Regions from separate parts of the Aureimonas populi genome, predicted to be linked through region 2. Evidence: predicted binding sites of a transcription regulator. Region 2 holds the regulator's gene; the other holds the start of a gene.
What was found. The regulator PhoB, encoded in region 2, activates phosphate uptake and scavenging genes when phosphate is short. The targets are predictions, from matches to a motif close to TGTCATNNANCTGTCAT.
Positions count from the first base shown of each region.

Region 1: J7654_RS11950 (long-chain fatty acid transporter) is a predicted target of PhoB. The motif match lies at 5,450-5,466, and genes of this name have one in related genera.

Region 1 is NZ_CP072611.1:2,544,314-2,559,054, reverse strand. Features, by position in the region: gene argS (arginine--tRNA ligase) at 1-133, opposite strand, end outside; gene J7654_RS11970 (deoxyguanosinetriphosphate triphosphohydrolase) at 217-1,431, opposite strand; gene erpA (iron-sulfur cluster insertion protein ErpA) at 1,550-1,894, shown strand; gene xth (exodeoxyribonuclease III) at 1,909-2,697, shown strand; gene J7654_RS11955 (tetratricopeptide repeat protein) at 2,701-3,504, opposite strand; gene J7654_RS11950 (long-chain fatty acid transporter) at 3,925-5,292, opposite strand; gene J7654_RS11945 (valine--tRNA ligase) at 5,589-8,369, opposite strand; gene J7654_RS11940 (PopZ family protein) at 8,484-9,248, opposite strand; gene J7654_RS11935 (TolC family outer membrane protein) at 9,424-10,803, opposite strand; gene J7654_RS11930 (protein-L-isoaspartate O-methyltransferase family protein) at 11,053-11,703, opposite strand; gene J7654_RS11925 (hypothetical protein) at 11,838-12,107, shown strand; gene J7654_RS11920 (CocE/NonD family hydrolase) at 12,119-14,110, opposite strand; gene J7654_RS11915 (ABC transporter substrate-binding protein) at 14,178-14,741, opposite strand, start outside.
Region 2 is NZ_CP072611.1:2,261,690-2,276,430, forward strand. Features, by position in the region: gene J7654_RS10505 (substrate-binding domain-containing protein) at 1-334, shown strand, start outside; gene pstC (phosphate ABC transporter permease subunit PstC) at 360-1,847, shown strand; gene pstA (phosphate ABC transporter permease PstA) at 1,844-3,142, shown strand; gene pstB (phosphate ABC transporter ATP-binding protein PstB) at 3,158-3,937, shown strand; gene phoU (phosphate signaling complex protein PhoU) at 3,951-4,667, shown strand; gene phoB (phosphate regulon transcriptional regulator PhoB) at 4,676-5,389, shown strand; gene J7654_RS10535 (DUF3297 family protein) at 5,431-5,679, opposite strand; gene J7654_RS10540 (GcrA family cell cycle regulator) at 5,691-6,251, opposite strand; gene J7654_RS10545 (aspartate aminotransferase family protein) at 6,639-7,862, shown strand; gene argF (ornithine carbamoyltransferase) at 7,859-8,791, shown strand; gene J7654_RS10555 (Hsp33 family molecular chaperone) at 8,784-9,782, shown strand; gene apaG (Co2+/Mg2+ efflux protein ApaG) at 9,775-10,167, opposite strand; gene J7654_RS10565 (O-succinylhomoserine sulfhydrylase) at 10,240-11,433, opposite strand; SAM riboswitch at 11,515-11,593, opposite strand; gene J7654_RS10570 (2'-deoxycytidine 5'-triphosphate deaminase) at 11,682-12,767, shown strand; gene J7654_RS10575 (Rmf/CrpP family protein) at 12,801-13,070, shown strand; gene J7654_RS10580 (hypothetical protein) at 13,155-13,394, shown strand; tRNA gene J7654_RS10585 (tRNA-Gly) at 13,495-13,569, shown strand; gene J7654_RS10590 (GlsB/YeaQ/YmgE family stress response membrane protein) at 13,708-13,968, shown strand; gene J7654_RS10595 (class I SAM-dependent methyltransferase) at 14,076-14,651, opposite strand; gene J7654_RS10600 (PIG-L deacetylase family protein) at 14,648-14,741, opposite strand, start outside.

The sequences.
Region 1 (14,741 bases), 280 kb from region 2:
GATCGCCGTGGCTCGGATCGCGCGGCGGCTCGACCGTGAGCCTGGCGAGATCGGCGGAGGGCTTTTCCAAAGCAGCGAGAGTCGCTTCGACGCTTTCGCGGATGCGCTGCTCGAAGTCGGCGAAGATGTTCATCGCGATTCCTGAAACTGAGAGGCTCCAAGGCGGCGTCGAGCGTCCCGCAGGGCGCGGGGCAGCCACCGGGGCAACGGGCGCGCCTAACGCAAATCGGGTGTTGCGTCAAACAAGCGGCGGTGCTCGGCCAGGGCGTAGCTGTCCGTCATGCCGGCCAGATAGTCGGCCACGCGGCGGGCGCGCTTTTCATCGTCGAGCCCCTCGGCCCCCTCACGCCAGCCCGCCGCCATCTCCGAAGGGCTGGCGCAGTACAGGTCGAACAGATCACCGACGATGGCCTGCGCACGCCCCATGACATGCATCACGCCGGGCGCCCGATAGACCCTGTCGAAAAGGAAGCGTCTCGTCCGGGAAACGGCCTCCCGCATCTCCGGCGAGAAGTCGATCAGCGTTCGCGATGCGCGCCGAACGTCCTCCAGGCTGTCGATGCCATCCTCCTCGATCCGGGCGAGGGACGAGGAGATGACGTCCTCCACCATCCGCGTGATGTGCCGGCGCATGATCTCGTGCGCGGTGCGCACCTCATCGAGGCCCGGATAGGCCGCCCTCACCTCGCGCACGATGGACCCGGCGAGGTCGAGCTCGTTCAGGTCTTCGATCCCGATCAGCCCCGCGCGCAGCCCGTCGTCCAGATCGTGGGTGTTGTAGGCGATATCGTCGGAGATGGCGGCCGCCTGCGCCTCCAGGCTGGCGAAGCGATCAAGATCGAGCGGACAGGCCGCGTCGAAGTCGACGATCGGGCGCGGCACGGGTTCGCCCTGCGTCGCATGGACGCCCGTCAGCGGGCCGTTGTGCTTGACCAGCCCTTCGAGCGTCTCATAGGCGAGGTTCAGCCCGTCGAACTGGGCATAGCGCCGTTCCAGCGCGGTCACGATCCGCAAGGCCTGGGCGTTGTGGTCGAAACCGCCGAACGGCGCCATCCGGGCATGAAGAGCCCGCTCGCCGGCATGGCCGAAGGGCGTGTGCCCGAAATCGTGCACGAGCGCGATGGCCTCGGTCAGGTCCTCGTCGAGGCGCAGCGCCCGGGCGAAGGCACGGGCGATCTGCGAGACCTCGATCGTGTGTGTCAGGCGCGTGCGATAATGGTCGCCCTCATAGGCGACGAAGACCTGCGTCTTGTGCTTCAGGCGGCGGAACGCGGTGGAATGCACAATGCGGTCGCGGTCGCGCTGGAAGGCGGTCCGGGTTCTGCTTTCGGGCTCCGGGCACAGCCGCCCCCGCGAAAGCCTGTGATCGCAGGCGAAGCGCGCCAGCGGCTCGCGTCCCAGACCGATCTGCCCACTGACGTCGCCTGCCAATTTCCCATGCCCTTTCCGTCACCGGTTGCGATTGACCGGCAGAGCTGCCGTCCATACTTTAAGGCAAGCCCTGCAACAACAAGAGGCCGGCTGCCTCCGGGCGGGCCGGAGCCTTACCATGAGCCAGACCATCGAGACCGGAGCCGTGGTGGTGTCGGACGCCGCCTTCCGGCGGATCGCCGCGATCCTCGCCAAGGAGAACGAGAAGAGCGCGCTGCGCATCTCCGTCGAAGGCGGCGGATGCTCGGGCTTCTCCTACAAATACGACCTGGCGGAGGAAGCCGAGGGCGACGACCTCGTTCTGGAGCGGGACGGGGCGCGCGTGTTCATCGACCCCGTTTCGCTTGCCTATCTGGAAGGCTCGGTCGTCGACTTCGTGGACGATCTGATGGGGCGCTCGTTCCAGATCAGGAACCCGAATGCCGTCGCGTCCTGCGGCTGCGGCACCAGCTTCTCCATTTAAGGCATTTCCCGCACGTGCTCATCGCCACCTGGAACATCAACGGCGTCAAGGCTCGCCTCGACGCCCTTCTCTCGTGGCTGGACGAGCGCTCGCCGGACGTTGCCTGCCTTCAGGAGATCAAGAGCGTCGACGAGACCTTCCCCCGCCAGGAGATCGAGGCGCGCGGCTGGCATGTGGAGACGCATGGCCAGAAGGGGTTCAACGGCGTCGCCCTTATCTCCCGCGCGCCGCCCCTGCCCGGAAGCGTGGAGCGCGGGCTGCCCGGCGACGAGACCGACGATCACGCCCGCTTCATCGAGGCTGTCTACCCGTTCGGCACCCGAACGGCGCGCATCGCCTCTCTCTATCTGCCGAACGGTAATCCGCTCGGCACGGAGAAATTCGCCTACAAGCTGCGCTGGATGGAGCGTCTGGAGCGGCATGCGAGGGACCGGCTGGCGGCCGAGGAGGCTCTGGTGCTGGCGGGCGACTACAACGTCATTCCCGATCCGAAGGACGCCCGGAACCCGGCGGCGTGGACGCAGGATGCCCTCTTCCAGCCCGAAAGCCGGGGCGCATTTCGGCGGCTGGTCAATCTCGGGCTGATCGATGCCTTGCGGGCGGCCGACGAGCGCGGCGGGCTCTACAGCTTCTGGGATTACCAAGCCGGCGCCTGGCAGAAGAACAACGGCATCCGCATCGACCATCTGCTGCTTTCGCCGGAAGCAGCCTGCCGCCTGCGCTCGGTCGGCATCGATTCGCATGTCCGGGGCTGGGAAAAGCCCTCCGATCACGTGCCGGTGGTAGTGGACCTGGCGGCCTGACGCTTACTGGCCCTGCCCCAGCGGCTCCAGATGGACCAGTGCGGTTCGCCGCTGCGTTTCGGTGGAGAGCGAGAACGCCTCTTCCTGCAACGGCCTGATCCATTCGCGCTCGGCCGGCGAGGCCGCCTGCATCGCACGCGTCAGCATGGCAAGACCGCGCGCAGGCTCGGCCCGGTGGGCGATCGGCTTGCCTTCGAAGAGGAGGTAGCCGAGAAGCGCCTCGGCCTTGGCATATCCCTTGCGGGCGGAAAGCTGGAGCCAGCGCGCCGCCTGGCGCGGGTTGGACTTGCCGCCCTCGCCCGCCAGCAGCATCCGCCCCAGCTCGAACTGCGCTTCGGGATCGCCGAAATAGGAGGCGGCATGGCTGTAGAGCTGGCGCGCCTGAACGAGGTCGGGGATCACGGGCGAGTTCGGTATGCCGTCGCGCAGGTAGCCGGCCAGGGCCACGACCGCGCTTGCCACATAGGCCGCGTTGGGCGTGAAGGACGGGTCGTCATCCTGATCGCGGACGATCCGCTCGAACATCTTGAAGGCCTGATAGTCGTCCTCGTCGACCCCGTCGCCCTGTGCGAACATCTGGCCCAGCTTCCAGCGCGCACCGGCATGGCCCTTCTCCGCGGCCAGGCTCAATGCCTTGAAGGCCTCCACCTTGGCGCCACGCTTATAGGCGCTGAAGCCGAGGCTGAAGATCTCGCCCGTCGAGGCCTCGCCCGCCGGAACGATATCGAGCGCCGCCGCAGGCGCCGGCGCGCCGAGCCACAGGCCGATCACGAGCCCGGCCGCGGCCAGCCGCTCACACCCGCGCATGACGAAACCTTCCCATGAGGTGCGAGAGGATGCTCCCGGTCATAAAGGCCGGCGAGGCGGCAGAAGGAAAGCGACGGGACGGCAAGGGCGCAACGGTTGCGCTCCGGCGGGACGGCCGGCCCGGCTTGATCCAACGTGCGTCCATCGTCCCCTCGCCTCCATGTCCATCGAGCCGCTGAACGGCAAATCCCCCGACGCGCCGTTCAGCATTGCTTCAGCTTCGGCTTTGCTGGGCTCCGTTTATGGCGGCAGCACGGCGTGTCCAGCAGTCGCGCGACGGTTGCTGCAAGCGACCGCGCGAGTGTTGCCTCGTCTCCACAATACCGCCGACGTGCTTAGCGAATGCCTGCGGCAGTCAAAAAAAAGCGCGCCGACCAGAGCGCGCCTTTCCAGTTCGCAAGGTCCGCCGCCGGCGGGCTTTCAGAACGTCAGCTTCAACGACGCGTTGGCGCCGTAGACCCAATCGTCCCCTACGGCGGCGTCGAAATAGGCCCCGCGATCGATCGACTGCTCCCCGTCCGTCCAGTAGCCGATCAGGCCGCCGAGACGAATTTCGGCGAAGCCGTGCCGCAGGCCGAGGCCGCCGGAGAGTGTGTAGAGGTCAGTATAGGTGGTGTCCGCCCCGGTCGAGACGCCGCGATCGTAACCGATCGCTACCAGGCCGGAGAGATTCTCGTTGAACGCGCGCCCGATGCCCAGGCTCGCCGTGTAGCCATCGCGCCAGTAATAGGGCTGCTCGCTCGCGGAGCTGCCGATGAGCGGGTTGCCGATGGTGTTCACCACGACGCGATTGGTGCTCCAGTCCGTCCAGCGGAACGAGCCGACAAGGAGGGTTCCCTCCGCGATGCCGGTCTGGGCGTTGATCGTGAAGCTCTGGGGGCTGGTCGCCGTGTTCAGCTCCGAGGCGACCGGGATGACCGTGCCGGTCGGGAACGTGCCGGCCACCGCGTTTGCGATAGTGTTCGCCAGCACTGGCGGAAGCGGGACATTCGTTCCGTTCAGAGTCACATAGGCCGGCCCCGTCACCTGCACGGTGCCCGAACCGGCAATGTCGTCATGCTCGATCTCGGAGCGGTACATCGCCTGCACGCGCAGCGCGATCTCCGGCCGCTCATAGGCGATGCCCAGCCGGTAGCCTGCCTTGTACTCGCCGCGATTCTCCACGTCGACGAGCGTTGGCAGCGTGATCTGCGCGCCCGGAAGCAGCCCGGTGACGGCGGAAACGAGGGCCGCCCCCTGCGGGCTGGTGGCGGCGAGCTGCGGGTTGAGGTTGCGGAAGCCGAAGCTGGAGCCGTCGAAGTTGAAGTCCTCGAACAGGATGCCGCCCAGCAGACTGAACCGGCCCATGTCGCTGGTGTAGCTGACCCGGCAGGTGGCGCTCACCTCGTTGGAATCGAAATCGATGGAGCGCGTGCGCGACGTGGTCAACGCGCTGGAGCGCTGGAGCGGAAGAGCTCCGTCAGGCGAGCCGGTGTAATCGGCGGAAGCGGCGAAGGTTTCCACGAAGGCGCCGGAACACGCGAACTGGTCGCCGCCGAATTTCACGGCGTAGCTCGGGATCGTGTAATTGCCCGTATAGTCTCCGAAATCACCGGAAACGCCATTGATCGAGGTGAAGCCGCGCCGCGGCTCGACATAGGAGATGGTCGCGCGCGTCGAGAAGGAACCGGGCTCGAAAAGAATGTCCGTGTCGGCCGTTCCGCGTTGGAAGCCGCCCGCATGGGCCGCTCCCGACAAAGCCAGCGCGGCGAGGCCCGCCCCTGCCGTCAACTTCGCGATAATCTTCATGATCCCCGATCCTCCCAAGATTGTCGCGCGGGAGAACTTCCTCTTTTCTCCGGCGCGGGAGCAACGGTATGCGGGGCAACGGCGCTTGCAAATAGGCTGGAGTCGTTCCACCGGAACCGGCAAGAGGCGTGCGATCCTCATGCAAATGGTTCGGATGTGTCACCAACCTATTGTTGTGTAATTCTGTTTCTCGCTGATTAAGCCGTATGAGGACGCGCGAAGGAGGCACCTTCCGTAAACGGAAGGTGCCCGGTCGTGGCAGGAATGTGACAGCGACCGCTTGGCCCGGAGCGGCTCTATCCTGCGAGATGAGCCAAGGCGGAGGCGAGCGCCTTTGCTTCCGCCTCGTATCCGGCGCGCTTCTCCCGCTCCTGCTCCACCACTTCCTCCGGTGCGTTGGAGACGAAGCGTTCGTTGGCGAGCTTCTTGTCGATTCGCGCCATCTCGTCCCGAGCCTTTGCTTCCGCCTTGCGAAGGCGGGCGCGCTCGGCGTCCACGTCGATCATGCCGGCGAGCGGGATCGCGTAGCGCCCGCCCGCCACGACGATCTGGGCCGACTGGGCAGGCGCGACATCGGCCTGCGAGATCGCATCGAGGCGCGCGAGGCGCTTCAGCGCGGGTGCATGTCGCTCCAGCCGCGCGCAAGCCTCGGCGTCCGGCGCCAGCGCCACCAGCGGGGCTTGCGCGCCGGCGGGCACGTTCATTTGCGCGCGCACGGAGCGGATCGCGCCGACAATCTCGATCAGCCAGTTGATATCGGCCGCCGCCTCGTCATCCTCGAAGGAAACGGCTGGCCAGTTCGCATGGCAGAGCAGGGACGGACGGCGCTCGTTCGCCGGCGCCGTCGTCTCCCAAAGCTCCTCCGTCATGAAGGGCATGAAGGGATGGAGAAGGGCGAAGATGCGGTCGAGAACGAAGCCGGTCACGCGCCGCGTCTCTTCCTGCGCCGCCTCATCGCCCTCGGCGAAGACGGGCTTCGCCAGCTCGAGATACCAGTCGCAGAACGAATTCCAGACGAAGCGGTAGATGGCCGAGGCCGCGTCGTTGAACCGGAACGCTGCCAGCGCGCCGTCCATCTCGCGGACGGTGCGCGTCAACTCCGTGGCGATCCAGCGATTGAGCGGAAGCGAGAGCGCATCCGGCTTGAGATGCACGTCGTGCACCGCCCCGTTCATCCCGGCAAAGCGCGTGGCGTTCCAAAGCTTGGTGCCGAAGTTCCGGTAGCCCGCAATGCGCTGCGGGTCGAGCTTCACGTCCCGGCCCTGCGCCGCCATGATGGCGAGGGTGAAGCGCAAGGCGTCGGCCCCGAATTCGTCGATAAGGTCGAGCGGATCGATGACGTTGCCCTTGGACTTCGACATCTTCGCGCCCGTCTTGTCGCGCACCAGAGCGTGCACATAGACGGTGGAGAAGGGCTCTTCCTCCATGAAATGCAGGCCCATCATCATCATCCGGGCCACCCAGAAAAAGATGATGTCGAAGCCGGTGACGAGGACGCCGGTCGGATAATAGGTCGCGAGCTCAGGCGTCTCGTCCGGCCAGCCGAGCGTGGAGAACGGCCAGAGCGCGGAGGAGAACCACGTGTCGAGCACGTCCTCGTCGCGCGTCAGGAAGCCTTCGCGGGCCAGGGGGTCCTCGGCCATGGTCTCGGCCGTCTCGCGCGTGATGGTGCCGTTCAGGACGTAGTGAGCCAGCGCCGCCGCGATGGCCGCATCCTCCTCCTCGTCCACGAAAATCTCGCCGTCGGGCCCGTACCAGGCCGGGATCCGGTGGCCCCACCAGAGCTGGCGCGAAATGCACCAGGGCTGGATGTTCTCCATCCAGTCGTAATAGGTCTTCTCCCAGTTCTTCGGCACGAAGCTGGTGCGCCCCTCGCGCACGCTGGCAAGCGCCGGCCGCGCGAGCTCGGCGGCGTTCACGTACCACTGGTCGGTCAGGTAAGGCTCGATCGGAACTCCACCCCGGTCGCCATGGGGCACCATGTGGACATGGTCGTCCACCTTGGCCAGGTAGCCCTCCGAATCCAGCCAGTCGACCAGAAGGGCGCAGGCGGCGAAGCGATCCAGGCCCTGGAACATGCCGATGGCGCGTTCGCGGTCGGCCTCGTACAGACCCTCCAGGAACTCGGCATTGTCACGCAGGTCGACCGTGCCGTCGGGCGCGAGCACGCTGATGGAGGCCAGATCGTTGCGCCGGCCCACCTCGAAGTCGTTGAAATCATGCGCCGGGGTGATCTTCACCGCGCCGGAGCCCGCTTCCGGGTCCGCGTAATCGTCGGCCACCACGGGGATCAGCCGCCCGATCAGCGGCAAGCGCACCATCTTGCCGACGAGGTCGCGATAGCGGTCGTCCTCCGGGTTCACTGCGACGCCGGAATCGCCCAGCATCGTTTCGGGACGCGTGGTGGCCACCGTGATGAAGGTCGCCGGGTCCGCCGGGTTGTAGCTCTCGCCTTCCACGGGATAGCGGATGTGCCAGAGATGGCCCTTGATCTCGCGCTGCTCGACCTCGAGATCGGAAATCGCGGTGCGCAGCTTCGGGTCCCAGTTGACAAGGCGCTTGTCCTTGTAGATCAGCCCCTCGCGGTAGAGCTGGACAAAGACCTTGCGCACGGCTTTCGACAGGCCCTCGTCCATGGTGAAGCGCTCGCGCGACCAGTCGCAGGAGGCGCCCAGCCGGCGGAGCTGCTTCAGGATCGCGCCGCCCGACTCGTCCTTCCACTGCCACACGCGCTCGACGAAAGCCTCGCGCCCCATGGCGCGGCGGTTGGGCTCCTGCCGCTCCATGAGCTGGCGCTCGACGACCATCTGGGTGGCGATGCCGGCATGGTCCAGCCCGGGCTGCCAGAGCACGTTCTGGCCCAGCATGCGCCGATGGCGCACGAGGATGTCCTGAAGCGTGTTGTTCAGCGCATGGCCGATGTGGAGGGAGCCGGTAACGTTGGGCGGCGGAATCACGATCGAGAAGGGATCGGCACCCTCCCTGGCGCCGGCGCCGGCACGGAACGCATCGGCGCGCTCCCAAAGCTCGGCGATGCGTGCTTCGACCGCAGCGGCGTCGTAGGTCTTCTCAATCATCACAATGGCCCATTGATCCCATGGGCCTGCCGTTACAGGGAAGCTTTCGAACCTGTCAACGAAGCGCTGGCCCTCCCCCTTCATTTAGGGCGAAACGGCCGCCAAGGCCCTCGCTCAGCGCCGGCCGTTGCCCCGCGCCACGCGTTCGATCTCCTCGCGCACGAGGCGCTCGACCAGGCGGGGCAGATTGTCGTCGAGCCATTCGCGCAGCATCGGCCGAAGGATGTCCTGCGCCATCTCCTCGATGGAGCGCAGATGCCCCTCGCGGATCGCCTCGGCGAGCTCGTCGAAGGACGCGCCCACAAGCTCGCCGGTGTGGGTCGACACGAGCGAGGCAGGCTCGGGCCGCTCGGGGCCCAAGGCATCGTCGATCACGGCCTTGCGGAATTCGCTCATATGCCGGTCATCGCTGTTGGCCGGCACGAAAGCCGGGGCGACGGCCGCCTCCTCCATGAGGCCGGACGGGGCCGAAGCGCCCGTCTCGGGGCGTGCGGGCGAAAGAGGCTCGTTCGCCGCCCGCTCGTGAAGGCACATCAGGTCTTCGGAGGCGAGTTCGTCGGCAAGGCGCGAGGCGAGGTCGTCCTCATCGTCCAGCCAGTCGCGGGGCATCGGCACGGGGTTGGGGTTCTCGGCGACCGGCTTGGCCGCCGCCTTGCCTGTTTCCGGCGCCAGCCCGCCATCCTCGGCGCTCGGCCCGGTGGCCGGGCGCAGCCGGGCCAGGAGATTGCCGGCGCCGCCGCCGTCCGGCAGGCGCTCCACGGCAGGCCGCCGCTCCTGCGCGCGCGCCTCCCCAGCCTCCTCGCCGCCCTCGATGATGCGACGGATGGAGGCGAGGATCTCGTCCATCGACGGCTCCTGGGCAGCGCTGGCTCTCGTCATGCAATCGGCCTCCATCGGCAGAGCGCGGGGGCGCCCGGCGAATCACAAGAAGAAGGCTAGACGCAAAGCCGGCGCGGATGAATCCCCGCGCGGCCCTGCGGCCGGCTATCGACAAGGATTTTTTAACGATTGGGCCTTTCGCGAAGCAGGCGGGAGTGACGGGACCGTGCGAGCCTCAGCGCCCGTCGGGCGTGCGCAGGCCGTGCCACTTGTCCTGCACCTGCTGGTAGTGCTCTTCCGGATCGTAGATTTCGGTGTTCAGCGCCAGTTGCGTGGCCTCCATCCGGCCGATGGCGGACAGAAGCTCATATGCCGCCACGATCACGTCGCGTTCCGACCCCGCGAGAAGGATCTGTGCGGCAATCACGTCCTCTTGCGCGTTCAGAACGTCGAGCGTGGTGCGCTGGCCGACGGCCCTCTCCTCCGTGACGCCGCTGAGCGCGAGCCGCCCCGCCTCGAGCTGGGCGCGGTAGCCGGTGACATTGGCGCGCGCGGCCTGAAGCTGGGCCCAGGACTGGGCGACGGCCGCGCGAACCTGGTCGCGCATGCTGTCCACCTCGATGCGCCGCTGCCCGAGCACCTCCTTGGCCTGGCGCACCAGCGACGATGCCTGCCCGCCTTGATAGATCGGGATCGTGAGCTGCGCGCCCACCGTTGCCGAGACCTGATTCTGGGTCAGGACGTTGGGGTTCACCCCCGGCAGATCGGAAAAGCTGCTGGATGTGCCGCTCGATTCGCTCAGTGCATAAGTGTTGTCCACCGAGCCGGAGATGGTGATCTGCGGCAGGAGGGCGCCTTCGGCCGACTTCACCTGGAAGGACGCGGCTTCCACGGCGAAGAGCGTGGCCTGGATCGCCGGATGCTCCGCCTGCGAAATCTGGAGCGCCTGCGCGACGGAAGTCGGCATCAAGCGCTCGGGCGGCGGCGAGGCGGACTCCAGATCCCCGGCCACATCTCCCACCACGTCGAGATAGGTCGCCTCGCTGACGGCGACCTGCGCGAGCGCGCTGTTCAGAAGGGCCGTGGCCAGCGCTTCCTGGGACTGCGCCTGCGCCACGTCCGTGCGCGTGCCCTCGCCCACCTCGAAGCGGGCATCGGCCGCGCGAACCTGCTCACGAAGGAACGCCAGGTTCTGCTGGCGGAAGGCGGCGATCTGCCTGTCGCGGCGCACATTCATGAAGGCGGCAACGGCGTCGAGCAGCGTGTTCTGCACGGTGTTGGCGAGGTTGGCCTGCGAGGCGCGCACCTGCGCCTGAGCCGCGCTCACATTGTTCGGGGTCTGGAAGCCGTCGAAGATCGTCTGATTGATCTGGATACCGGCCGAGAGCTGTTCCGAGCGGCCGGTCGTGTTCGGGCGGTTATCGCTCAGCGAAAGGCGCGAGCGGCTGGCCTGCACGCCACCCGAGGCGCTGATGAAGGGCCGCATGCCGGCTCGCGCCTGCGGCACATTCTCATCCGTGGCACGCAGCTGCGCGCGCGACACGTTCAGCGTCTGGCTGTTCGCGTAGGCTTTCGCCAATGCGCCACGCAGCGTCTCGGCCTGCACGCTGTCCATTCCGCTCCAAAGAAGAGCAGCACACAGGGCCGACGTAAGCCACAGTTTCTTGCGCATTGTATCCCCTCATTACCGTGAAGCCGAAGAAGCGACCCCGGCTCCAAAAGCGAGCGGGCACCCCAAGCGCGCGCACTCGTCCGAATGATTGACATCAACCAGATTGATTGCGCCAGCCTTTCGTTCGTTAAGAATTGTTTATTTCCCGGCCGGTGTGGCCGTCAGCATACAGGACCGGCCCCCCGGTGCCGCTCAGAACGCGAAGGAGGGCTTTTCCACGAAACCGGGAAGCGGCTTCAGGCTGCAATTGAAGCCGAAACGGTCCGAGACGAGATCGCCGTCCTTCACGAACAGCTTGGCCATTCCGGCATTGCCGTGGCCGATGACGGCAACAAGCCGACCGCGGTCGGCGAGCTGGTCGAACAGCACCTGCGGCACCCGGTCCACCGAGCCTTCTACGAGAATCACGTCGTAAGGCGCGCCAGCGCTCCAGCCCGCGTTCAGCGGCCCGCGCGCCAGTTCCCATGCGCCGGCCGCCGACGCGGAGAGAGCCTCCTGCGCCCGCTGCGCCAATTCCTCGTCCTCCTCGAGAGCGACGACGGATGCCCCAACTTCGGCGAGAACGGCTGTGGCGTAGCCGAGGCCCGCGCCCACATCGAGCGCTCGCTCGCCAGACCGCACCTGCGCAAGTTGCAGCAGCTTGGCCAGAGGCGAAGCCTCCATCAGGAAGCGGGAGCGGCCCAGCGGCACATCGGCGCCGATATAGGCCAGCTCGCGGCGCGCCTCCGGCACGAAACGCTCGCGGGGGACCGTCAGGAAGGCGCGCAGCAACTCCAGATCGGTGACGTCGGTCGTCCTGATCTGGTTGTCGACCATCTTCGTGCGTGCCTGGGCGAAGTTCATCAGGGAGACCCCTTTTCCGAGCGCCGTTCCGTCGCTGTTCCCTTAGTCGGCGCTCGCCACGCAGGCAAGCGCGACATGACATCGCCGAACACGGGCGCTACCTCCCTTCGGGAACGCTGGAAGGAACAGCCGCCATGCCCCGCCCGATCCTGATGATCCTGCCTCTCGCCGCCGCGCTGTCGGGATGCGTCGCGGCACAGACATCGCTCACCTACGGCACCTTCGCCGTCACCGAGCGCCCGCCCACCTTCTGCGAGCATTACGCGGAACAGACCTATCTGAACACCGTCGAGGACCTTACCGAGCGCGGCGAAGGCTTCGGGGCCCGTGGCTTTGCGCGAGAGAGGGCACGCGCGACGGCCGACCGGGCCTATGACCGCTGCCTCGCCGGCCGCACGAACTAGCGGATCGTCGCCTACATGAAATCGCGGACGATGGTCTTCTCGAAGCTCTTCTCGAAGATCAGCTCCTCACCCTCGTAAGCCGTGACGCGCGCGGAAACGAACCAGTAGTCCGCCGAGCAGCGCAGCGATGCGACGCAATGGGTGCGCGTGGACCAGCCGTCCCGTTGCAGGACGCATGTCCATGTCGAGAGACCCGTTGCCGAAAGCGGATCGCGCGGGTCGATCGACCATACCTCATCGCGAACGTCGCGCGAAGCCAGCCCGTTTTGCGGGTGGCGCGTCAGGCCCGTGTCCTCATAAATGCGGTAGTGCGTGACGCCGGACATCAGGTCGCGCTCGACGCTACGCCGCGTATCCCCTTCCTTCAGGGTCTCGTATTCCGGCAGCGGGTTCTCGTCCTCCGGCTCCGGAACGGCGATCCGCTCGTGCTCGCCCAGAAGCGGAACTTCAAGCCTCAGCGCTCCGTGCGGGATGGCAAGGGTCGGGTCCACGGGTTGCGGCAGGACCATCGGCCAATAGGCGGTGGAGAGCGACAAGCGGATACGGTGGCCGGGCGCGAAGCGGTAGCCGCATGCGTCCAGCGTCAGGGCCACGCTCGCCGGCCTGCCGGGCGTCATGGCGAGGGGCTCGGCGCTGCCTTCCCGGTGGGCGAGGTTCAGGACGCCGAAGGACACGCGCGTCGCCGTGCCGTCCGGGTGCACGTCCACGATGCGCGCACACAGATTCGCAGCCGGCGCGTCGCACTCGAGTTCGAGCGACAGCACCGGCCGCCCGAGGATGGAAAGCTCCTCATGCAAGGGTGCCGTCTCGAAGACCAGCGAGCCGGCGTCATCGAGGCGCTGGTCCCCGGCCATCTCGGCATCGGGCTTGAGCGTGAACCATTCGCCGGCTGCGGTGCCGGTGTCCAGAGGCGAGCGCAGGATGCTGCTTTCATCCGGGCCCGGGCCCTGCCCTCCCTCACCGGCCAATTGGCCGGCGGCATCCACGGCAAAGGCCAGCATGGACGGCTTGGACCAGCGGTCCTTGGCGACCCAGAACCCCGGCTCATGCTCGCGCCGCAGGGCCGGCTTCGGCCCGTCCAGAACATAGGCGCGCACCTGCGGCCAATCCTCGGCGCCGTTCGGCTCGTCGCGCAGCCAGCGGTTCCACCAGGCGATGGCCTCGGCGTGGAAGTCGGCGCGGGGTCGGGGCCAGGCGAAATGCGGATATTTGTGCACCCAGGGCCCGAGAAGCGCCTTGGCGCGGGGACCGAGCCCTTCAACCGCCTTCAGGGGCGTGTTGCGATAGCCGTCCGCCCAACCGGCGATCACCAGAGCGGGGATCGCCACCGCGCCGAAATCCTCGCAGATGGAACCGTGCTTCCAGAAGTCGTCCCGGCGCTGGTGCGACAGCCACTCCTCCATGAAGAAGGGTTCGTTCTCCAGCCGCTCCAGCCACATCTCGCGCCAGCGCTCGCCCACCAGCTCCGGGTCCGGCGAGCGCGACTGGTAGGCGAGCATCGTGGCCGCCCAGGAAAGCTGCGCCGAGAGGTGGGTGCCGTCCTTGTAGTGAATGTCGTCATTGTAGCGATCGACGGTGGAGGCGATCGAGATCACCGCCTTGAGCGCGGGCGGGCAAAGGGCGGCCACCTGCAGGCAGTTGAAGCCACCCCAGGAGATTCCCATCATCCCCACCTTGCCGTTCGACCACGGCTGCGCGGCGATCCACTCGATGATCTCGCATGCGTCGGACAGTTCGCGGGGCGTATACTCGCCGTCGATCACCCCCTCCGATTCGCCCGATCCGCGAATGTCCACGCGCACCCCGGCGATGCCGGCCGCCGCGAAGACCGGATAGGTGGATTCGTCGCGCGGGCTCGTGCCGTTTCGTTTGCGATAGGGCAGGAATTCGAGGACCGCCGGCGCCGGCGCGCCATCCGGCAACCAGATGCGGGCGGCCAGTCGGGTGCCGTCCTTGAGCACGATCCATTCGTTCTCGAGGACGGTGTATGCGGTCTGGGACATGCGTTCATTCCGTGGCAGAGGGGCTTGGCCGGTGGCCGATACCGGCCCGGGCCGGTCGGCTCGGCGCTCAGGCGTCGAGCCAGACCCGGCTGGCGATGCGGCCGTTGGAGATGTCGTTGCCGATATCGTCCACGAAGCCATGGAGCTGTCGGGAGGCCGCGTTCACATAGTCGTTGAAGACGGGCAGGATCAGTCCGCCCTCGTCGCGCACCATCACGGCCATCCGGTGGTAGAGCTCGCGGCGCGGCTCGGGATCGAGCTCGGCCCGCGCCTCCAGCAGCATCCGGTCGAAATCGGCATCGCGGAACCGCGTGTCGTTCCACTCCGCGCTCGACAGGTAGGAGGTGGAGTAGCGCGAATCCTGCGTCGGCCGGCCGCCCCAATAGGAGGCGCAGAAGGGCTGCACGTTCCATACGTTCGACCAGTAGCCGTCCGTCGGCTCGCGCCTCACCTCGATCTGGATGCCCGCGGCCGCCGCACTCTCCTGGAAGAGCACCGCCGCGTCCACTGCACCGGGGAACGCCGCTTCGGACGTTCGCAGCAGGACAGGCCCCTCGTGGCCCGACTGGCGGAAGTGGAAGGCGGCCTTCTCGGGATCGTAGGCGCGCTGCTCGATGCCCTCGGGCGCAAG
Region 2 (14,741 bases):
TGAGGCCAATCCGCAGGCCATCGGCGTCTTCGGCCTCGCCTTCTACGAGCAGAACCAGGACCGGCTGCGCGTGGCGAGCGTCGATGGCGTGGTGCCCTCGGTGGAGACGATCTCGGCCGGGGAATACGTCGTGTCGCGGCCGCTCTTCTTCTACGTCAAGAGCGCGCATGTCGGGATCATTCCGGGCCTGAAGGAGTTCGTGGACTTCTTCCTCGACGACCAGATGATCGGCCCGGATGGGCCGCTCGCGCGCTACGGCCTCGTTCCCGCCCCGGACGAGGAACGCGCCGCATACCGGGCCGGGTTCTCGGCCCGCACGCTTCTGGCTCTGTAAACAGGCCCCGCCGCAGGAAGAAACGATGCAGAGTTCGACCCTCGTCCTGATCGTCCTGGCGATCGCCGCGTTGAGCGCCTTCGGGGCGGCCCGCCGCTCGCGCGCCGTGGCGGCTGCGGGGGGAGGGGCGCGGCTGCATTCGCGGCCCGTCTACCACGGCGCCTATGCGGCCTGCCTCGCTGCCGTGCCGGCGCTCCTGCTGTTGGCCCTGTGGCTCGCCATCTCGCCGGCGGTGGTCTCGGGGCTGGTCCGCGAGACCTTCCCGGAGGATCTGGGGCCGCAGCTCTCCGCCTTTCCGGGACTCACCGAGGGCATCGTGGACGCGCTGTCGCGCGGCATCCGCTCCCTGCCGGCGGCCGAGCAGGCGGGCGTTACGGCCATGGGCATCGCCGAGCTGGGCCCCGCCCTGCAGCGGCGCGGCTTTCCCATCGCCGCCGCCGCGCAGGACTTCATGATCGGCTCCGCGACGGCGCGCATCGCGGCGGAGGACACGAGCCGGCAGGCCATGAGCGTGGCCGTCCTCGTACTGTCGCTGGCCGGCGCGGCCATCGGCGTTGCCGGCGTGAAGCTGCGGCTGAAGGCGCGCGACCGGGTGGAGGGCATCGTTCGCGCCTTCCTTATCCTGTGCTCCTCGCTCGCCATCCTCACCACGGTGGGCATCGTCTTCTCCATGCTGTTCCAGGCCATGGACTTCTTCTCCATGGTGCCGATCGGCGAGTTCCTCTTCGGCACGGTGTGGGACCCGCGCTTCGCCTCCGCCGGCTCCACGGCGGCGGGGCAGTTCGGCCTCGTCCCGCTTCTGGCCGGCACGCTCTACATCGCGCTTGTCGCCATGCTCTTCGCCGTGCCCATCGGCCTCTTCGCCGCCATCTACATGGCCGAATATGCGGGGCCGCGAACGCGCTCGCTCGTCAAGCCGCTGCTGGAGGTGCTGGCCGGCATCCCCACCATCGTCTACGGCTTCTTCGCGCTCATCACCGTCGGGCCCCTGCTTCGCGACCTCTCCGGCCAACTGAACGGGCTCCTCACGGGCAGCTACGCGACCTTCATTCAGGCGCAGTCGGTGCTCACGGCCGGCATCGTCATGGGCATCATGCTGATCCCCTTCGTCTCCTCGCTGTCCGACGACGTGATCACCGCCGTGCCGCGCTCGCTGCGCGACGGTTCGCTGGGCCTTGGCGCGACACGCTCGGAAACGGTGAAGAAGGTGGTGCTGCCCGCTGCGCTGCCCGGCATCGTCTCCGCGCTTCTGCTCACCGCCTCCCGCGCCATCGGCGAGACGATGATCGTGGTGCTCGCCGCCGGCATCGCGGCCAACATCACCATCAACCCCTTCGAGGCGATGACCACCGTGACGGTGAAGATCGTCAGCCAGCTCACCGGCGACATCGACTTCACCTCGCCGCAGAGCCTCGTCGCGTTCGCGCTCGGCCTCACGCTCTTCGTCATCACCTTGGCGCTGAACGTCTTCGCCCTCTACATCGTGCGCAAGTACCGGGAGCAATACGAATGAGCCGGACCCTCTCGAAAGCTCCCCCGCGCCGCGACATCGGCATCAGGCGCCGCTATGCTGCCGAGCGCCGCTTCAAGGCGTACGGCATCGCGGCGGTGGCCACCGGCCTGTTCTTCCTGGCCTGGCTGCTGTTCACCGTGGTGGGGCAGGGCTACACGGCCTTCTGGCAGACCCAGCTTCGTCTGCCCGTGACCTTCTCCGCCGAGGTGCTGGACCCGCAGGGAACCGGCGCGCCGGAGCCAGCCGCCCTGATGCGCGCGGACTATCCGCGCCTTGCCCGCGAGGCGATGGTGACGCGGCTGGGCATCGACGGGCAGGACCGCGCGGTGGCCGGCGAGGCCGGCGGCCTCGTCTCGGACGGCGTGCGCACGCTCCTGCGCGACATTGTGATGGACGACCCCTCCGTCATCGGTACCACGCAGGAGGTCTGGCTGCCCGCCCGCTCGACGGTGGACTCGGCCGTCAAGGGCCAGTTCGACCTGACGGTGGAGGAGAGCCGGCGCCCGCTGAACGACCGGCAGCTCGGCTGGATCGAGGAGCTTTCGGCCTCGGGCGACCTGTCCCAGCGCTTCAACACCGGCTTCTTCACCTTCGGCGCCTCCTCCCGCGCCGAGACGGCAGGGGTGGGCGTGGCCATCGTCGGCTCCTTCACGATGATGGCGATCGTGCTGGCGCTGGCGCTGCCCATCGGCGTGGCGGCCTCGATCTATCTGGAGGAGTTCGCGCCGAGGAACCGCTTCACCGATCTCATCGAGGTGAACATCAACAATCTGGCGGCGGTGCCCTCCATCGTCTTCGGCCTTCTGGGCCTTGCCATCTTCATCAATTTCTTCGGCCTGCCACGCTCGGCCGCGCTCGTCGGCGGGCTGGTGCTGACGCTGATGACGCTGCCCACGATCATCATCGCCACGCGCGCGGCGCTGCGGGCCGTCCCGCCCTCGATCCGCGCCGCCGCGCTGGGCCTTGGCGCATCGAAGAACCAGATGGTCTTCCACCACGTTCTGCCGCTGGCCGCGCCCGGCATCCTGACCGGCACGATCATCGGCCTCGCGCAGGCGCTGGGCGAGACCGCGCCGCTGCTGCTCATCGGCATGGTCGCCTTCGTCGCCGACTATCCGGGCGGGCCGATGAACCCCTCCACCGCGCTGCCGGTGCAGATCTTCATGTGGGCCAACGAGGCCGACCGCGCCTTCGTGGAGCGGACCTCGGGCGCCATCATCGTCCTCCTCCTCTTCCTCGCCGCGATGAACGTCGCGGCCGTCCTCCTGCGCCGCCGCTTCGAGCGGCGCTGGTAGAAAGGCACCCGATCCATGGACCAGACCGTGCCCCTCGCGCCGATGAAGATGCGCGGCAAAGGCGTCAGCGTATTCTACGGGGAGAAGCAGGCGCTCCACGGCGTCGACCTCGACGTGCCGGAGCGGCAGGTGACGGCGCTGATCGGCCCCTCCGGCTGCGGCAAGTCCACCTTCCTGCGCTGCCTGAACCGGATGAACGACACGGTGGAAGGCGCGCGCGTGGAGGGCGACATCACGCTCGACGGCGAGGACATCTATGCGCCCGAGCTCGACGTGGTGGAGCTGCGCGCGCGGGTGGGCATGGTGTTCCAGAAGCCCAACCCCTTCCCCAAGTCGATCTTCGACAATGTCGCCTACGGGCCGCGCATCCACGGCCTGGCCAGGGGCAAGGCGGAGCTGGAGGAGATCGTCGCCTCGAGCCTGAAGCGCGCCGGCTTGTTCGAGGAGGTGAAGGACCGGCTGCACGACGCGGGCACCGGCCTGTCCGGCGGCCAGCAGCAGCGGCTGTGCATCGCCCGCGCCATCGCCGTCTCGCCGGAGGTGATCCTGATGGACGAGCCCTGCTCTGCGCTCGACCCCATCGCCACGGCGACGGTGGAAGCCCTGATCGACGAGCTCAAGCAGAATTATACGATCGTCATCGTCACCCACTCCATGCAGCAGGCGGCGCGTGTTTCGCAGCAGACCGCGATGTTCCATCTCGGCAGGATCGTTGAGGTCGGCCCCACGGAGAAGATGTTCCAGAACCCGGACGACAAGCGCACGCGCGACTACGTCACCGGGCGCTTCGGCTGATTGGAGGAAGAACATGGTCGGTCATATCTCATCCACCTACGACGACGAGCTGAAGTCGATCCTGCGCCGGATCTCCGAAATGGGCGGGCAGGCCGAGCGCATCGTCGCGCGCGCGGTGGAAACGCTGATGCGCAGCGACGCGGAGGGCGCGCAGGCGGTGGTGAAGGAGGACAAGCTCCTCGACGCCGCCCAGCGCGAGCTGGACGAATATGCCATCCGCACCATCGCCAAGCGCCAGCCCATGGCGCAGGACCTGCGCGAGATCGTGGGCGCCATCCGCATCTCCAACGACCTGGAGCGCATCGGGGACCTGGGCAAGAACATCGCCAAGCGCGTCATCGCCATCCACGAGCACAAGCAGCCGGTGAAGCTGACCCGGGGGCTGGAGCACCTCTCGGAGCTGGCGCTGGAGCAGTTGAAGGACGTGCTCGACGCCTATGCGGTGCGCGACGAGAGCCGGGCGGAGAGGGTGCGGGCGCGAGACGAGGAGATCGACGCGATGTACACCTCGATCTTCCGCGAGCTTCTGACCTATATGATGGAGGACCCGCGCAACATCACCGCCTGCACGCATCTTCTGTTCTCGGCCAAGAACATCGAGCGGATCGGCGACCACGCCACCAACATCGCCGAGACGATCTACTACATCAAGACGGGGCACCAGATGGAGCTGGACCGGCCGAAGGACGACCGCACCCACGCCATCGTCGCGCCGGTCAAGAGCGACTGAGGCCGGCGATGGGCGCGCGCGTCACGGTGGTGGAAGACGAGGAGGCGCTCGGCATCCTCCTTCGCTACAATCTGGAGGCCGAGGGATACGAGGTGGAGGTCATCGCGCGCGGCGACGAGGCCGATATCCGCCTGCGCGAGGAGATGCCCGATCTCCTGATCCTCGACTGGATGCTGCCGGGCCTGTCGGGCGTCGAGCTTTGCCGGCGCCTGCGTATGCGGCCCGAGACACAGCGCCTGCCGATCATCCTGCTCACCGCGCGCGGCGAGGAGAGCGAGCGCGTGCAGGGGCTGGCGGTGGGGGCGGACGACTATGTCGTCAAGCCGTTCTCCACGCCCGAGCTGATGGCCCGCGTGCGCGCCATGCTGCGGCGCGCGAGCCCGGAGCGCATCTCGACGAGGCTGGGCGCCGGCGACCTGGAGCTGGACCGCGAAACGCACCGGGTGCGCCGGGCGGGGCGGGAGGTGAAGCTCGGCCCCACCGAGTTCCGCCTGCTGGAGTTCCTCCTCCAGGCGCCCGGCCGCGTCTTCTCCCGCGAGCAGCTTCTGGACGGGGTCTGGGGGCGGGACGTCTATGTGGACGAGCGGACCGTGGACGTCCATGTCGGGCGGCTGCGCCGGGCGATCAATCGCGGCAACCGGCCGGACCCGATCCGCACCGTGCGCGGTGCGGGCTACTCGCTGGACGAAACCTTCACCGGCGGCGCGTCAAGGCGCGCCTGATAAGAAAAAGGCGGCTCGCGCCGCCTTTTTCTTCAGCAGCCTCAGGCTTCGCCTTCGTCCTTCAGGAAGGGCTCGACCTCGCCCTTCAGCTTGATCGTCAGCGGCTTGCCCTTGCGGTCCAGCGTCTTGCCGGCCGCCACGCGCACCCAGCCTTCGCTGACGCAATATTCCTCGACATTGGTCTTCTCGACACCCTTGAAGCGGATGCCGATGCCGCGCGCGAGCAGCGCCTCGTCGTGGAACGGGCTGTCGGGATCGACCGAGAGGCGGTCGGGCAGCGTCTGGCTCATCGCCGCCTCGCTCAACGCACGCGCCGGCGCTCGGACACCGGCTGGAAGGCGATGCGGGCGTGATACTGGCAATAGGGCGAGGCATCGCCCGAGTGGTTGCCGCAGAAGCGGAAGTCCGGCGAAAGTGGGTCGCCCAGCGGCCACTTGCAGGTGCGCTCCGAGAGCTGGACGAGGGTGAGGTTGCGCGAGATGGGCACGATCTCGGCGCTGCGCGGCTCCTCGTGCAACTCGGGCGCGGCGACGACCTCTTCCTCCTCTTCCATCTTCAGCGCGGTCGCGCCCACGGCGCGCGCCATCGGCTGGCGGGCAACGGCGCTCTGCGAGGAGACGACGAGGCGGGGCGCCTCGGCGAGGATGCGCGGAGCCTCGGCCGGCTTGGCGCGCACCTCGACCACGGTCTCCTCGGCCACGGCCGGCACCGTCTTGATGCGGCTTTCGAGCTTGAGACGATGGACCTTGCCGATCACCGCATTGCGCGTCACCCCACCGAGTTCGCCGGCGATCTGGCTGGCGCTGTGGCCTTCCGACCAGCGCTTCTTCAACAATTCGATGCGTTCATCCGTCCAGCTCATTTGCGGGAGGCTCCTCGTTTCGGCTATCGCGCGGACGTTTGAATCCAATAACGTTCCCGGAGGGGAAATCCGGGTCGCGCACCATATGTGGGTGATATCTAGGGTTCGCCGCACGAAATCTAGTATGTGGGGGAGAAGTTACCTTATGGTGCGACTCGCTGACAAGAGTCGCGCACCCTCCGGCGAATCGTTTTTGTCTTTATCCCCAGCTTGCGCGGGCCTTGCGCCGTGCGCGAAGCGGGTGGCCGGCAGCTTCGTTGACAATCGCTGCGCCGGGCATGGTATATTGTTCCCTTCGATGTTCGAAGCAAAGGAAAGCCTGCCCGTGGCAGGCTTCGTTCGTTTAAAGAGCCCTCCCTCCCGCTTGGTAAGAAGCGAAACCCAGCCATGGCCTCTGCCGATCAGACCCTTTCTCCCCTCTATGCCACCTATGCGCGCGCCGACCTGCGCTTCGAGCGAGGCGAGGGCGTGTGGCTGGAGACGCAGGACGGGCGGCGCTTCCTGGATTTCGGCGGCGGCGTGGCCGTCAATTCGCTCGGCCATGCCCATCCGCATCTCGTGGAGGCGCTGAAGAGCCAGGCCGAGAAGCTCTGGCACGTCTCGAACCTCTACGAGATTCCCGGCCAGGCGCGGCTCGCGCAGCGGCTGGTTGAGGCCAGCTTCGCCGACCGCGCCTTCTTCACCAATTCGGGGGCGGAGGCGCTGGAATGCGCCATCAAGACGGCGCGCCGCTGGCATTATGTGAACGGCCGGCCGGAGCGCTTCACGATCCTCACCTTCGAGGGCGCCTTCCATGGCCGCACGCTCGCCACCATCGCGGCCGGCGGGCAGAAGAAGTATCTGGAAGGCTTCGGCCCCAAGGTGGAAGGCTTCGAGCAGCTTCCCTTCGGCGATATCGAGGCGGTGAAGGCCGCGATCGGCCCGCAGACGGCGGCGATCCTGATCGAGCCGATCCAGGGGGAGGGCGGCATCCGCGTCGTCCCGGCCGAGTTCCTGCGCGCCTTGCGGGCTTTGTGCGACGAGCACGGCCTGCTGCTGGTCTTCGACGAGGTGCAGACCGGCGTGGGGCGCACGGGGCGCTTCTACGCCTATGAGAATTCCGGCGTTGAGCCCGATATCCTCGCCTCCGCCAAGGGCATCGGCGGCGGCTTTCCGCTGGGCGTGTGCCTGGCCACGGAGGACGCCGCGCGCGGCATGACCGGCGGCACGCATGGCAGCACCTATGGCGGCAATCCGCTCGCCATGGCGGTCGGCAACGCGGTGCTGGACGTCGTGCTGGAGGAGGGGTTCCTGACCCATGTGCGCGACATGGCGCTGCTTTTCCGGCAGAGCCTGGAAGGCCTGAAGGACCGCTATCCCGACGTGATCGAGGAAATCCGCGGCGAGGGCCTCCTGCTCGGCATCAAGGCCAGGGTGCCGAACGCGGATCTCCTCATGTCGATGCGCGATAAGGGGCTGCTGGGCGTGCCGGCCGGCGACAATGTGGTACGCCTCCTGCCGCCGCTGATCGTCTCCGCGCAGGAGGTGCGCGAGGGCATGGCGCGGCTGGAGTCGGCGCTGGCCGCACTCTCCGTCTCGGGCGCCGCGATCGCGCGGGACGACGCGGCATGAGCGGGGACGCGAGCTTGCGGCATTTCCTGGACCTCTCGGCGGTGGACCGCCGGGATCTTCGCGCCATCCTCGAGGACGCCAAGGCCCGCAAGGCCGCCGGGCGCGCCGGCGCGCGCCCGCTGGAGGGGCGGGTGCTGGCGATGATCTTCGAGAAGCCCTCCACGCGCACGCGCGTGTCGTTCGACGTCGCCATGCGCCAGCTCGGCGGCGAGACGCTGTTTCTCTCTGGCGCCGAGATGCAGCTCGGCCGCTCCGAGACCATCGCCGACACCGCGCGCGTCCTCTCGCGCTATGTCGACGCGATCATGATCCGCACCACCGAGCATCTGCGCCTTCTGGAACTGGCCGAGGCCGCCACGGTGCCCGTGGTCAACGCCCTGACGGACGACACCCATCCCTGCCAGATCATGGCCGACCTGCTCACCTTCGAGGAGCATCGCGGCCCCGTGGCGGGCAAGACCTTCGCCTGGACGGGTGACGGCAACAACGTGCTCAATTCCTTCATCGAGGCGGCCTCCCGCTTCGACTTCTCCCTGCGCATCGCCACGCCCGAGGGCTCCGAGCCCGCCGGCCTCTACGTGCAGAAGGCGCTGGAGGAGGGGGCCTCGATCCTCATCACCCAGGACCCGCAGGAAGCGGTGGAGGGCGCCGACTGCGTCGTCACCGACACCTGGGTTTCCATGGGGCGCGAGGAGGAGGCGCGGGGCCACAACGTGTTCGTGCCCTATCAGGTCAACGAGGCGCTGATGGCGCGCGCCCGGCCCGACGCGCTCTTCATGCACTGCCTGCCCGCCCATCGCGGCGAGGAGGTGACGGATGCGGTGATCGACGGGCCGCAATCGGTGGTCTTCGACGAGGCCGAGAACAGGCTTCACGCGCAGAAGGCCGTTCTGGCCTGGATGTTCGGCGAGGTCCGCGCGCATGGATGACGACATGCCGGGCCTCGGCGAATTCGGCTTCGCGGGCGACGACGCCGTGGTGCCCTTCCAGGTGGAGGCGCTCGACGCACGCGGCCGGGCGGTGCAGCTCGGCGCCATGGTGGACGCCATCCTCGCGCGCCACGACTATCCGGAGCCGGTCTCGCGCCTTCTGGCGGAAATGATCGCGCTGACGGTGCTTCTGGGAACCTCGCTCAAGTTCGACGGCCGCTTCACCGCGCAGACGCAGACGGACGGGCCGGTCGATCTCCTCGTGGTGGATTTCTCCACGCCCTCCTCGGTGCGCGCCTATGCGCGCTTCGATGCCGAGCGCCTGGCCGAGGCGCAGGAGGCGAAGCGCACGGACCCCGAGAACCTCCTGGGCAAGGGCACGCTGGCGCTTACCGTCGACCAGGGCGCCAACATGCAGCGCTACCAGGGCATCGTGCCGCTCGACGGCTCGACGCTGGAGGCGGTGGCCGAATCCTATTTCCGCCAGTCCGAGCAGATTCCCACGGCCGTTCGCCTCGCCGTGGCGCGGATCGCCCGCCGGCGCGAGGGCGGCGGGTTCGAGGAAAGCTGGCGCGCCGGCGGCCTCGTCGCGCAGTTCCTGCCCCAGGCGCCCGAGCGGATGCGCATGCCCGATCTGCCGGGCGGCGACGCGCCGGAGGGCCTGGAGGAGTTCACGCTCGAACCCGACGATGCCTGGACCGAAACCCGCGCCCTGGTGGATACGGTCGAGCCGGCGGAACTGGCCGACCCGGACGTGGGGGTGGAGCGCCTCCTGTTCCGCCTGTTCCACGAACGCGGCGTGCGGGTGTTTCCCGCAACGCCGGTGATCGACGATTGCACGTGCTCCCGCGAGCGGATCGGCGAAGTCCTGTCCAGCTTCTCGGCCGAGGAGATCGAGGACTCCACCACCGACGGACGCATCGAGGTGGTTTGCGAGTTCTGCTCGAAAACCTACGAGTTCTCGCCGGACGAGTTCAAGAAGCTCAATTGAGAACGCGCGGCTGCGCCGGCGCGTCGAGCGAGAAGGCCGGCACGCAGGCGTCAAACGCGTGGCCGTCCTCGCACTCCATGCGAAAATGGCCGCGCATGATGCCCGAGGGCGTGCCCAACGGGCAGCCGGAGGTGTAGGTGAAGCTGTCGCCCGGCGCCAGCACCGGCTCCTCTCCTACCACGCCGATGCCGCGCACCTCCTCCACATGGCCGCTCTCGTCCATGATGTGCCAATAGCGCGAGCGAAGCTGCACGGTCCTGTCGGAGCCGTTGGCGATCTCGATCGTATAGGCGAACACCCAGCGCCGCTCCTCCGGCGAGGACCGGTCCTTCAGGAAGCTCGGCGTCACGCTGATCGTGATGCCCTCGGTGGTTTCTTGGTACATGATCGTCCGACAGGCAGGAGGAGCGGGGCATTCCACCCTGAAGTGGGACGCCCCTCGGCTGTTGCAAGCGGTTCAGGCCGCCGCCAGCGCCGCGTCCACGTCCTCCATCAGGTCCTCGATGTCCTCGATGCCCGCCGAGAACCGCAGGAGCCCGTCGCTGATGCCGAGTTCGGCGCGGGCCTCCGGTGCGAGATTCTTGTGCGTCGTCGTCGCCGGATGGGTGATGAGGCTCTTGGCGTCGCCCAGATTGTTGGTGATCTTCACCACCTGGAGCGCGTCGCAGAAGCGGAATGCCGCCGCCTTGCCGCCTTTTACCTCGAAGGCCAGAAGCGTCGACCCGCCCGTCATCTGGCGCGCGATGACGGCGGCGTCCGGGTGGTCGGCCCGGCCGGGATAGAGAATGCGCGAAACCTTGGGCGACTGCGCCAGATGGTCGGCCAGCCGCGCCGCGTTCGCGGTCTGGCACGCCACGCGCAACGGCAGCGTCTCCAGGCCCTTCAGGAGTACCCAGGCGTTGAAGGGCGAGAGCGAGGGGCCCGTATGGCGGAAAAAATCGTGCAGGTTCTCGTCGATCCATTCCTTGGAGGAAAGGATGACGCCGCCGAGGCACCGGCCCTGTCCGTCGATATGCTTGGTGGCCGAATAGACGACGACGTCGGCGCCCAGTTGCAGGGGCTTTTGCTGGAGCGGCGTGGCGAAGACGTTGTCCACCACCAGCTTGGCCCCGGCTGCATGGGCGATCTCGGCGACGGCGGCGATGTCGATCACCTCCAGCGTCGGATTGGTCGGACTCTCCATGAAGAAGAGCTTCGTTTCGGGCCGCACAGCCGCGCGCCATGCCTCGAGGTCGCGGCCGTTGACCAGCGTGCACGCCACCCCGGCCCGCCCGAGCACCGTTTCCAGGATGTAGCGACACGAGCCGAAGAGGGCGAGCGCGGCCACCACGTGGTCGCCGGCCTTCACCGAGCACTGGAGCGCGGCCCACACGGCGGCCATGCCCGACGCCGTGGCGCGCGCGTCTCCGGCGCCCTCCAGCGCCATCATCCGCTCCTCGAACATGCGGGTGGTGGGGTTGGAGTAGCGCGAATAGATGAAGCCGTCGTCCTCGCCCTTGAAGCGCGCCTCGGCGGCGGCCGCCGTGTCGTAGGCGAAGCCCTGCGTCAGGAAGAGCGCCTCGGACATCTCGCCGAAGCCCGAGCGCATGGTGCCGGCATGGACCAGTTGCGTTGCGGGGCGCAGCCGTCTTGGCTCTTGCGTCTTCGACATCTCTCGCTCTTCTCCTGCTCATGGGCCGCGAGGCACAAAAAAAACCGGCTCTTGCACGTCGCAAAGCCGGTCCGCGGACGTATTCGCCCCGCATCGGCCCCTTTAGCGACTTGTTTAACGTGGCTGCAAGCCGGCCGGCCAAATCACCACGGGAACGGTGCCGAAAATAGCCCCCTGATGGACTGCGGTCAATTCTCTGCTAAGAGCGCTGGAAAGCCGGGGGACGCAGCGATGGGGAACAGCGCAACATGAGGCAAGGCATCCTGCCGGATCGGGATATCGCGGCGCTGTTCGAGGCGGGCGCGATCGCGAGCGCGCGCGCGCTCGACGAGGACCAGATCCAGCCCGCCAGCCTCGACCTGCGCCTGGGGCCCACGGCCTACCGGGTGCGCGCAAGCTTCCTGCCCGGCCCCCGGCGCAGCGTGTCGCAGACGCTGGAGCGCTTCTCGCTGCACCAGTTCGACCTGTCGGAAGGGGCGGTCCTGGAAACGGGCTGCGTCTACATCGTGCCGCTGATGGAGAGCTTCGCGCTGCCGCAAGGCGTGCGGGCAGCGGCCAACCCGAAATCCTCCACCGGCCGCCTCGACATCTTCACCCGCATCATCGCCGACCATGGCCAGGAGTTCGACAAGATTCCGGCCGGCTATCGCGGCCCGCTCTTCATCGAGATCTCGCCGCGCACCTTCCCGGTGCTGGTGCGCACCGGCTCGCGCCTCTCGCAGATACGCTTCCGGGAAGGCAAGGCGCAGCTCACCGGCGAGGAGCTGGCGGGGCTGAACGCGGCCGAGCGGCTGACCAGCGCGGCCGACGCCAATATTTCCGGCGGCGGTATCGCGCTGTCGGTCGATCTCAACGGCGACGAGCAGGGGCTCGTCGGCTATCGCGGCAAGCGCCATACCGGCGTGGTGGATGTGGACCGGCGCGAGGCCCACAGGGTGGCCGAGTTCTGGGAGCCCATCCACCGCTCCGGGTCGGGTGAGCTCGTGCTGGACCCCAACGAGTTCTATATCCTCGTGTCCGAGGAGGCGGTGCACGTGCCGCCGCGCTTCGCGGCCGAAATGACGCCCTTCGACCCGCTCGTGGGCGAGTTCCGCGTCCATTATGCGGGCTTCTTCGATCCGGGCTTCGGCCATTCGGCGGCGGGCGGCACGGGCAGCCGCGCCGTGCTGGAGGTGCGCAGCCACGAGGTGCCCTTCATCCTGGAGCACGGCCAGATCGTCGGCCGGCTCATCTACGAGCGCATGGCGGCCGAGCCCGGCCGGCTCTACGGCGCCGACCTCAGGTCGAACTACCAGGCCCAGCGGCTGAAGCTTTCCAAGCACTTCCTCCCCTGATGGAACATCGCGCGCCCGGCCGGATTCCCGGTGATGGCAAGATCACCGACCGTTCAGACCGTCTTCAAGGAAGGCAAGGACGCGCATGAGCGCGGCCTGCTGCGTTCGCAGGTGCCCTACAAGAGGGGCTCGGCGCGCCGTGACGAGTGGCTGCTGGGCTGGGATGTCGTCCTGAAGGCGCGGCAGGGGCAGACTGGCCAGTTGCGCGCAAGGGCGGACGCGGTTCCGCTCGACGCGCCCGAGCTGGCCGACGACCGGTCCGAGGACGCCGGAATCCTCGGCGACCTGCCCAGGCAAAACTGAGCGCGTTCCGCTTTTCTGCTGTTTTCACCGCCGGGCAGGATCGGGATGGCCCCCATCCCGTTGCCATGGAAACAGGAGCCTTCGATGACCCTCACCGACAAAGCCCTCTCCATCCTCGCCTTCGCGGCCTATCATGCACTGGCCAGCGGCGAGAAGGTGCGCGACGTGACCCTGGCCGACGGCGCCGGGCACCGGGCCGACCCGCAAGGGGTGGACGAGCTGAAGGATGCCGGCCTCCTGACGGTGGAGGGCGATCGCGGCCGCCTGACCGAGGAAGGCGAGGCTACGCTCGATCGCGTGCTGGGCGCGATCCGCGCGACATGAGGCCGCGCGGGCGCCCGTTGGCGCCGTCTCGGCCGGATACGAAAGGGCTTCGATTCCACTTGCGCTCCAAACGCCCGTTCGTTACGGCTTGATACGGAGCGCGGGTGTAGTTCAGCGGTAGAACGCCAGCTTCCCAAGCTGGATGTCGTGGGTTCGATCCCCATCGCCCGCTCCAATCCTCCAGAGCTTTCATTCCTCTCTCGCCCTTCGGCGAAAATCCGTCCGCCGGGGGCCGGGAAAGCGGATTTTGGCCTTGATATGACGGTGAATGCTGCAATCTTCCGGGCGTAACGCGTGCAAACAGGAGAATGACATGGACGGAGTAGGCTGGATCGGGGCGATCATCATCGGCGGGCTGGCCGGGTGGTTCGCGACCATGTTCATGAAGAGCGATACCGGCGTCTTCCTGAACATCATTCTCGGGATCGTCGGCGCATCGGTCGCAAGCTTTCTGTTCGGCTTGCTCGGCGTTTCCTTCGGAGGGTGGCTCGGCTACCTGATCGCCGGCTTCATCGGCGCCTGCATCCTGATCGCCATCGCCCGCGCCGTCCGGGGCCGGTCCGTCAGGCACTGAGCATGTCCGGCGCCGCGCGGGCCCGCTCGTCGGCCCGCGCGGCGAGTGGCGTGCGTTGCACCCCGGTGCCGGCTCGAAGAGGAACATTGGCGCTGGCGCTGCGCGCGTCAGCCGCGCCGCTTGACGAAGGCGGCCATATGGAAGCCCTTGCCACGCGCCTGCGCGGCGAGCCGGCCTTTGCGCGCCAGCGCCCTGATGCCGCGCTGCTGCGCTACCCAGGGCTTTTGCGCCGCGTCATCGAAATCGACGACATGATGCAGAAGCACGATGCGCCCGCCCGGCGCCGTGGCGTGAAGGATCGCCCGGATGGCGGCGTGCGCTTGCCGGGCCGGTAGGTAATAGAGAAGCTCGGACACCACCACGAGGTCGAAGGGCCCGCGCGGCATCTGCGCCGGAAGCAGGGCTTGGCGCAGGGTCACACGCGGATTGCCCGCGAGACGCCGGCGCGCCTCGGCCAGTGCGCTCCCGGAGGCATCCACCCCCAGCACCCGCAGGCTTCGTTTGGCCAGAACCTTGGTCGTCTCGCCATTGGCGCAGGCAAGTTCCAGCGTGCGCCCGTGAAGGCTCGGCCCGCAGGCGCGCAGAAGCATTCGCCGCTTGTGCGCTTCGAAGGGCGAGGCAGCATAGTTCCAGGGATCGGGATCGCGCGCGAACTTCGCCTCGAACCCGTGAGCGTCGATCATCTTGCGCCGCATGGCCGCCAATAGACTTCGTCTCCCGCCGTCAGGCGCAGGATCGTGGCTTCGGAAAGGACGAAGGCCTCGGGATCGTCC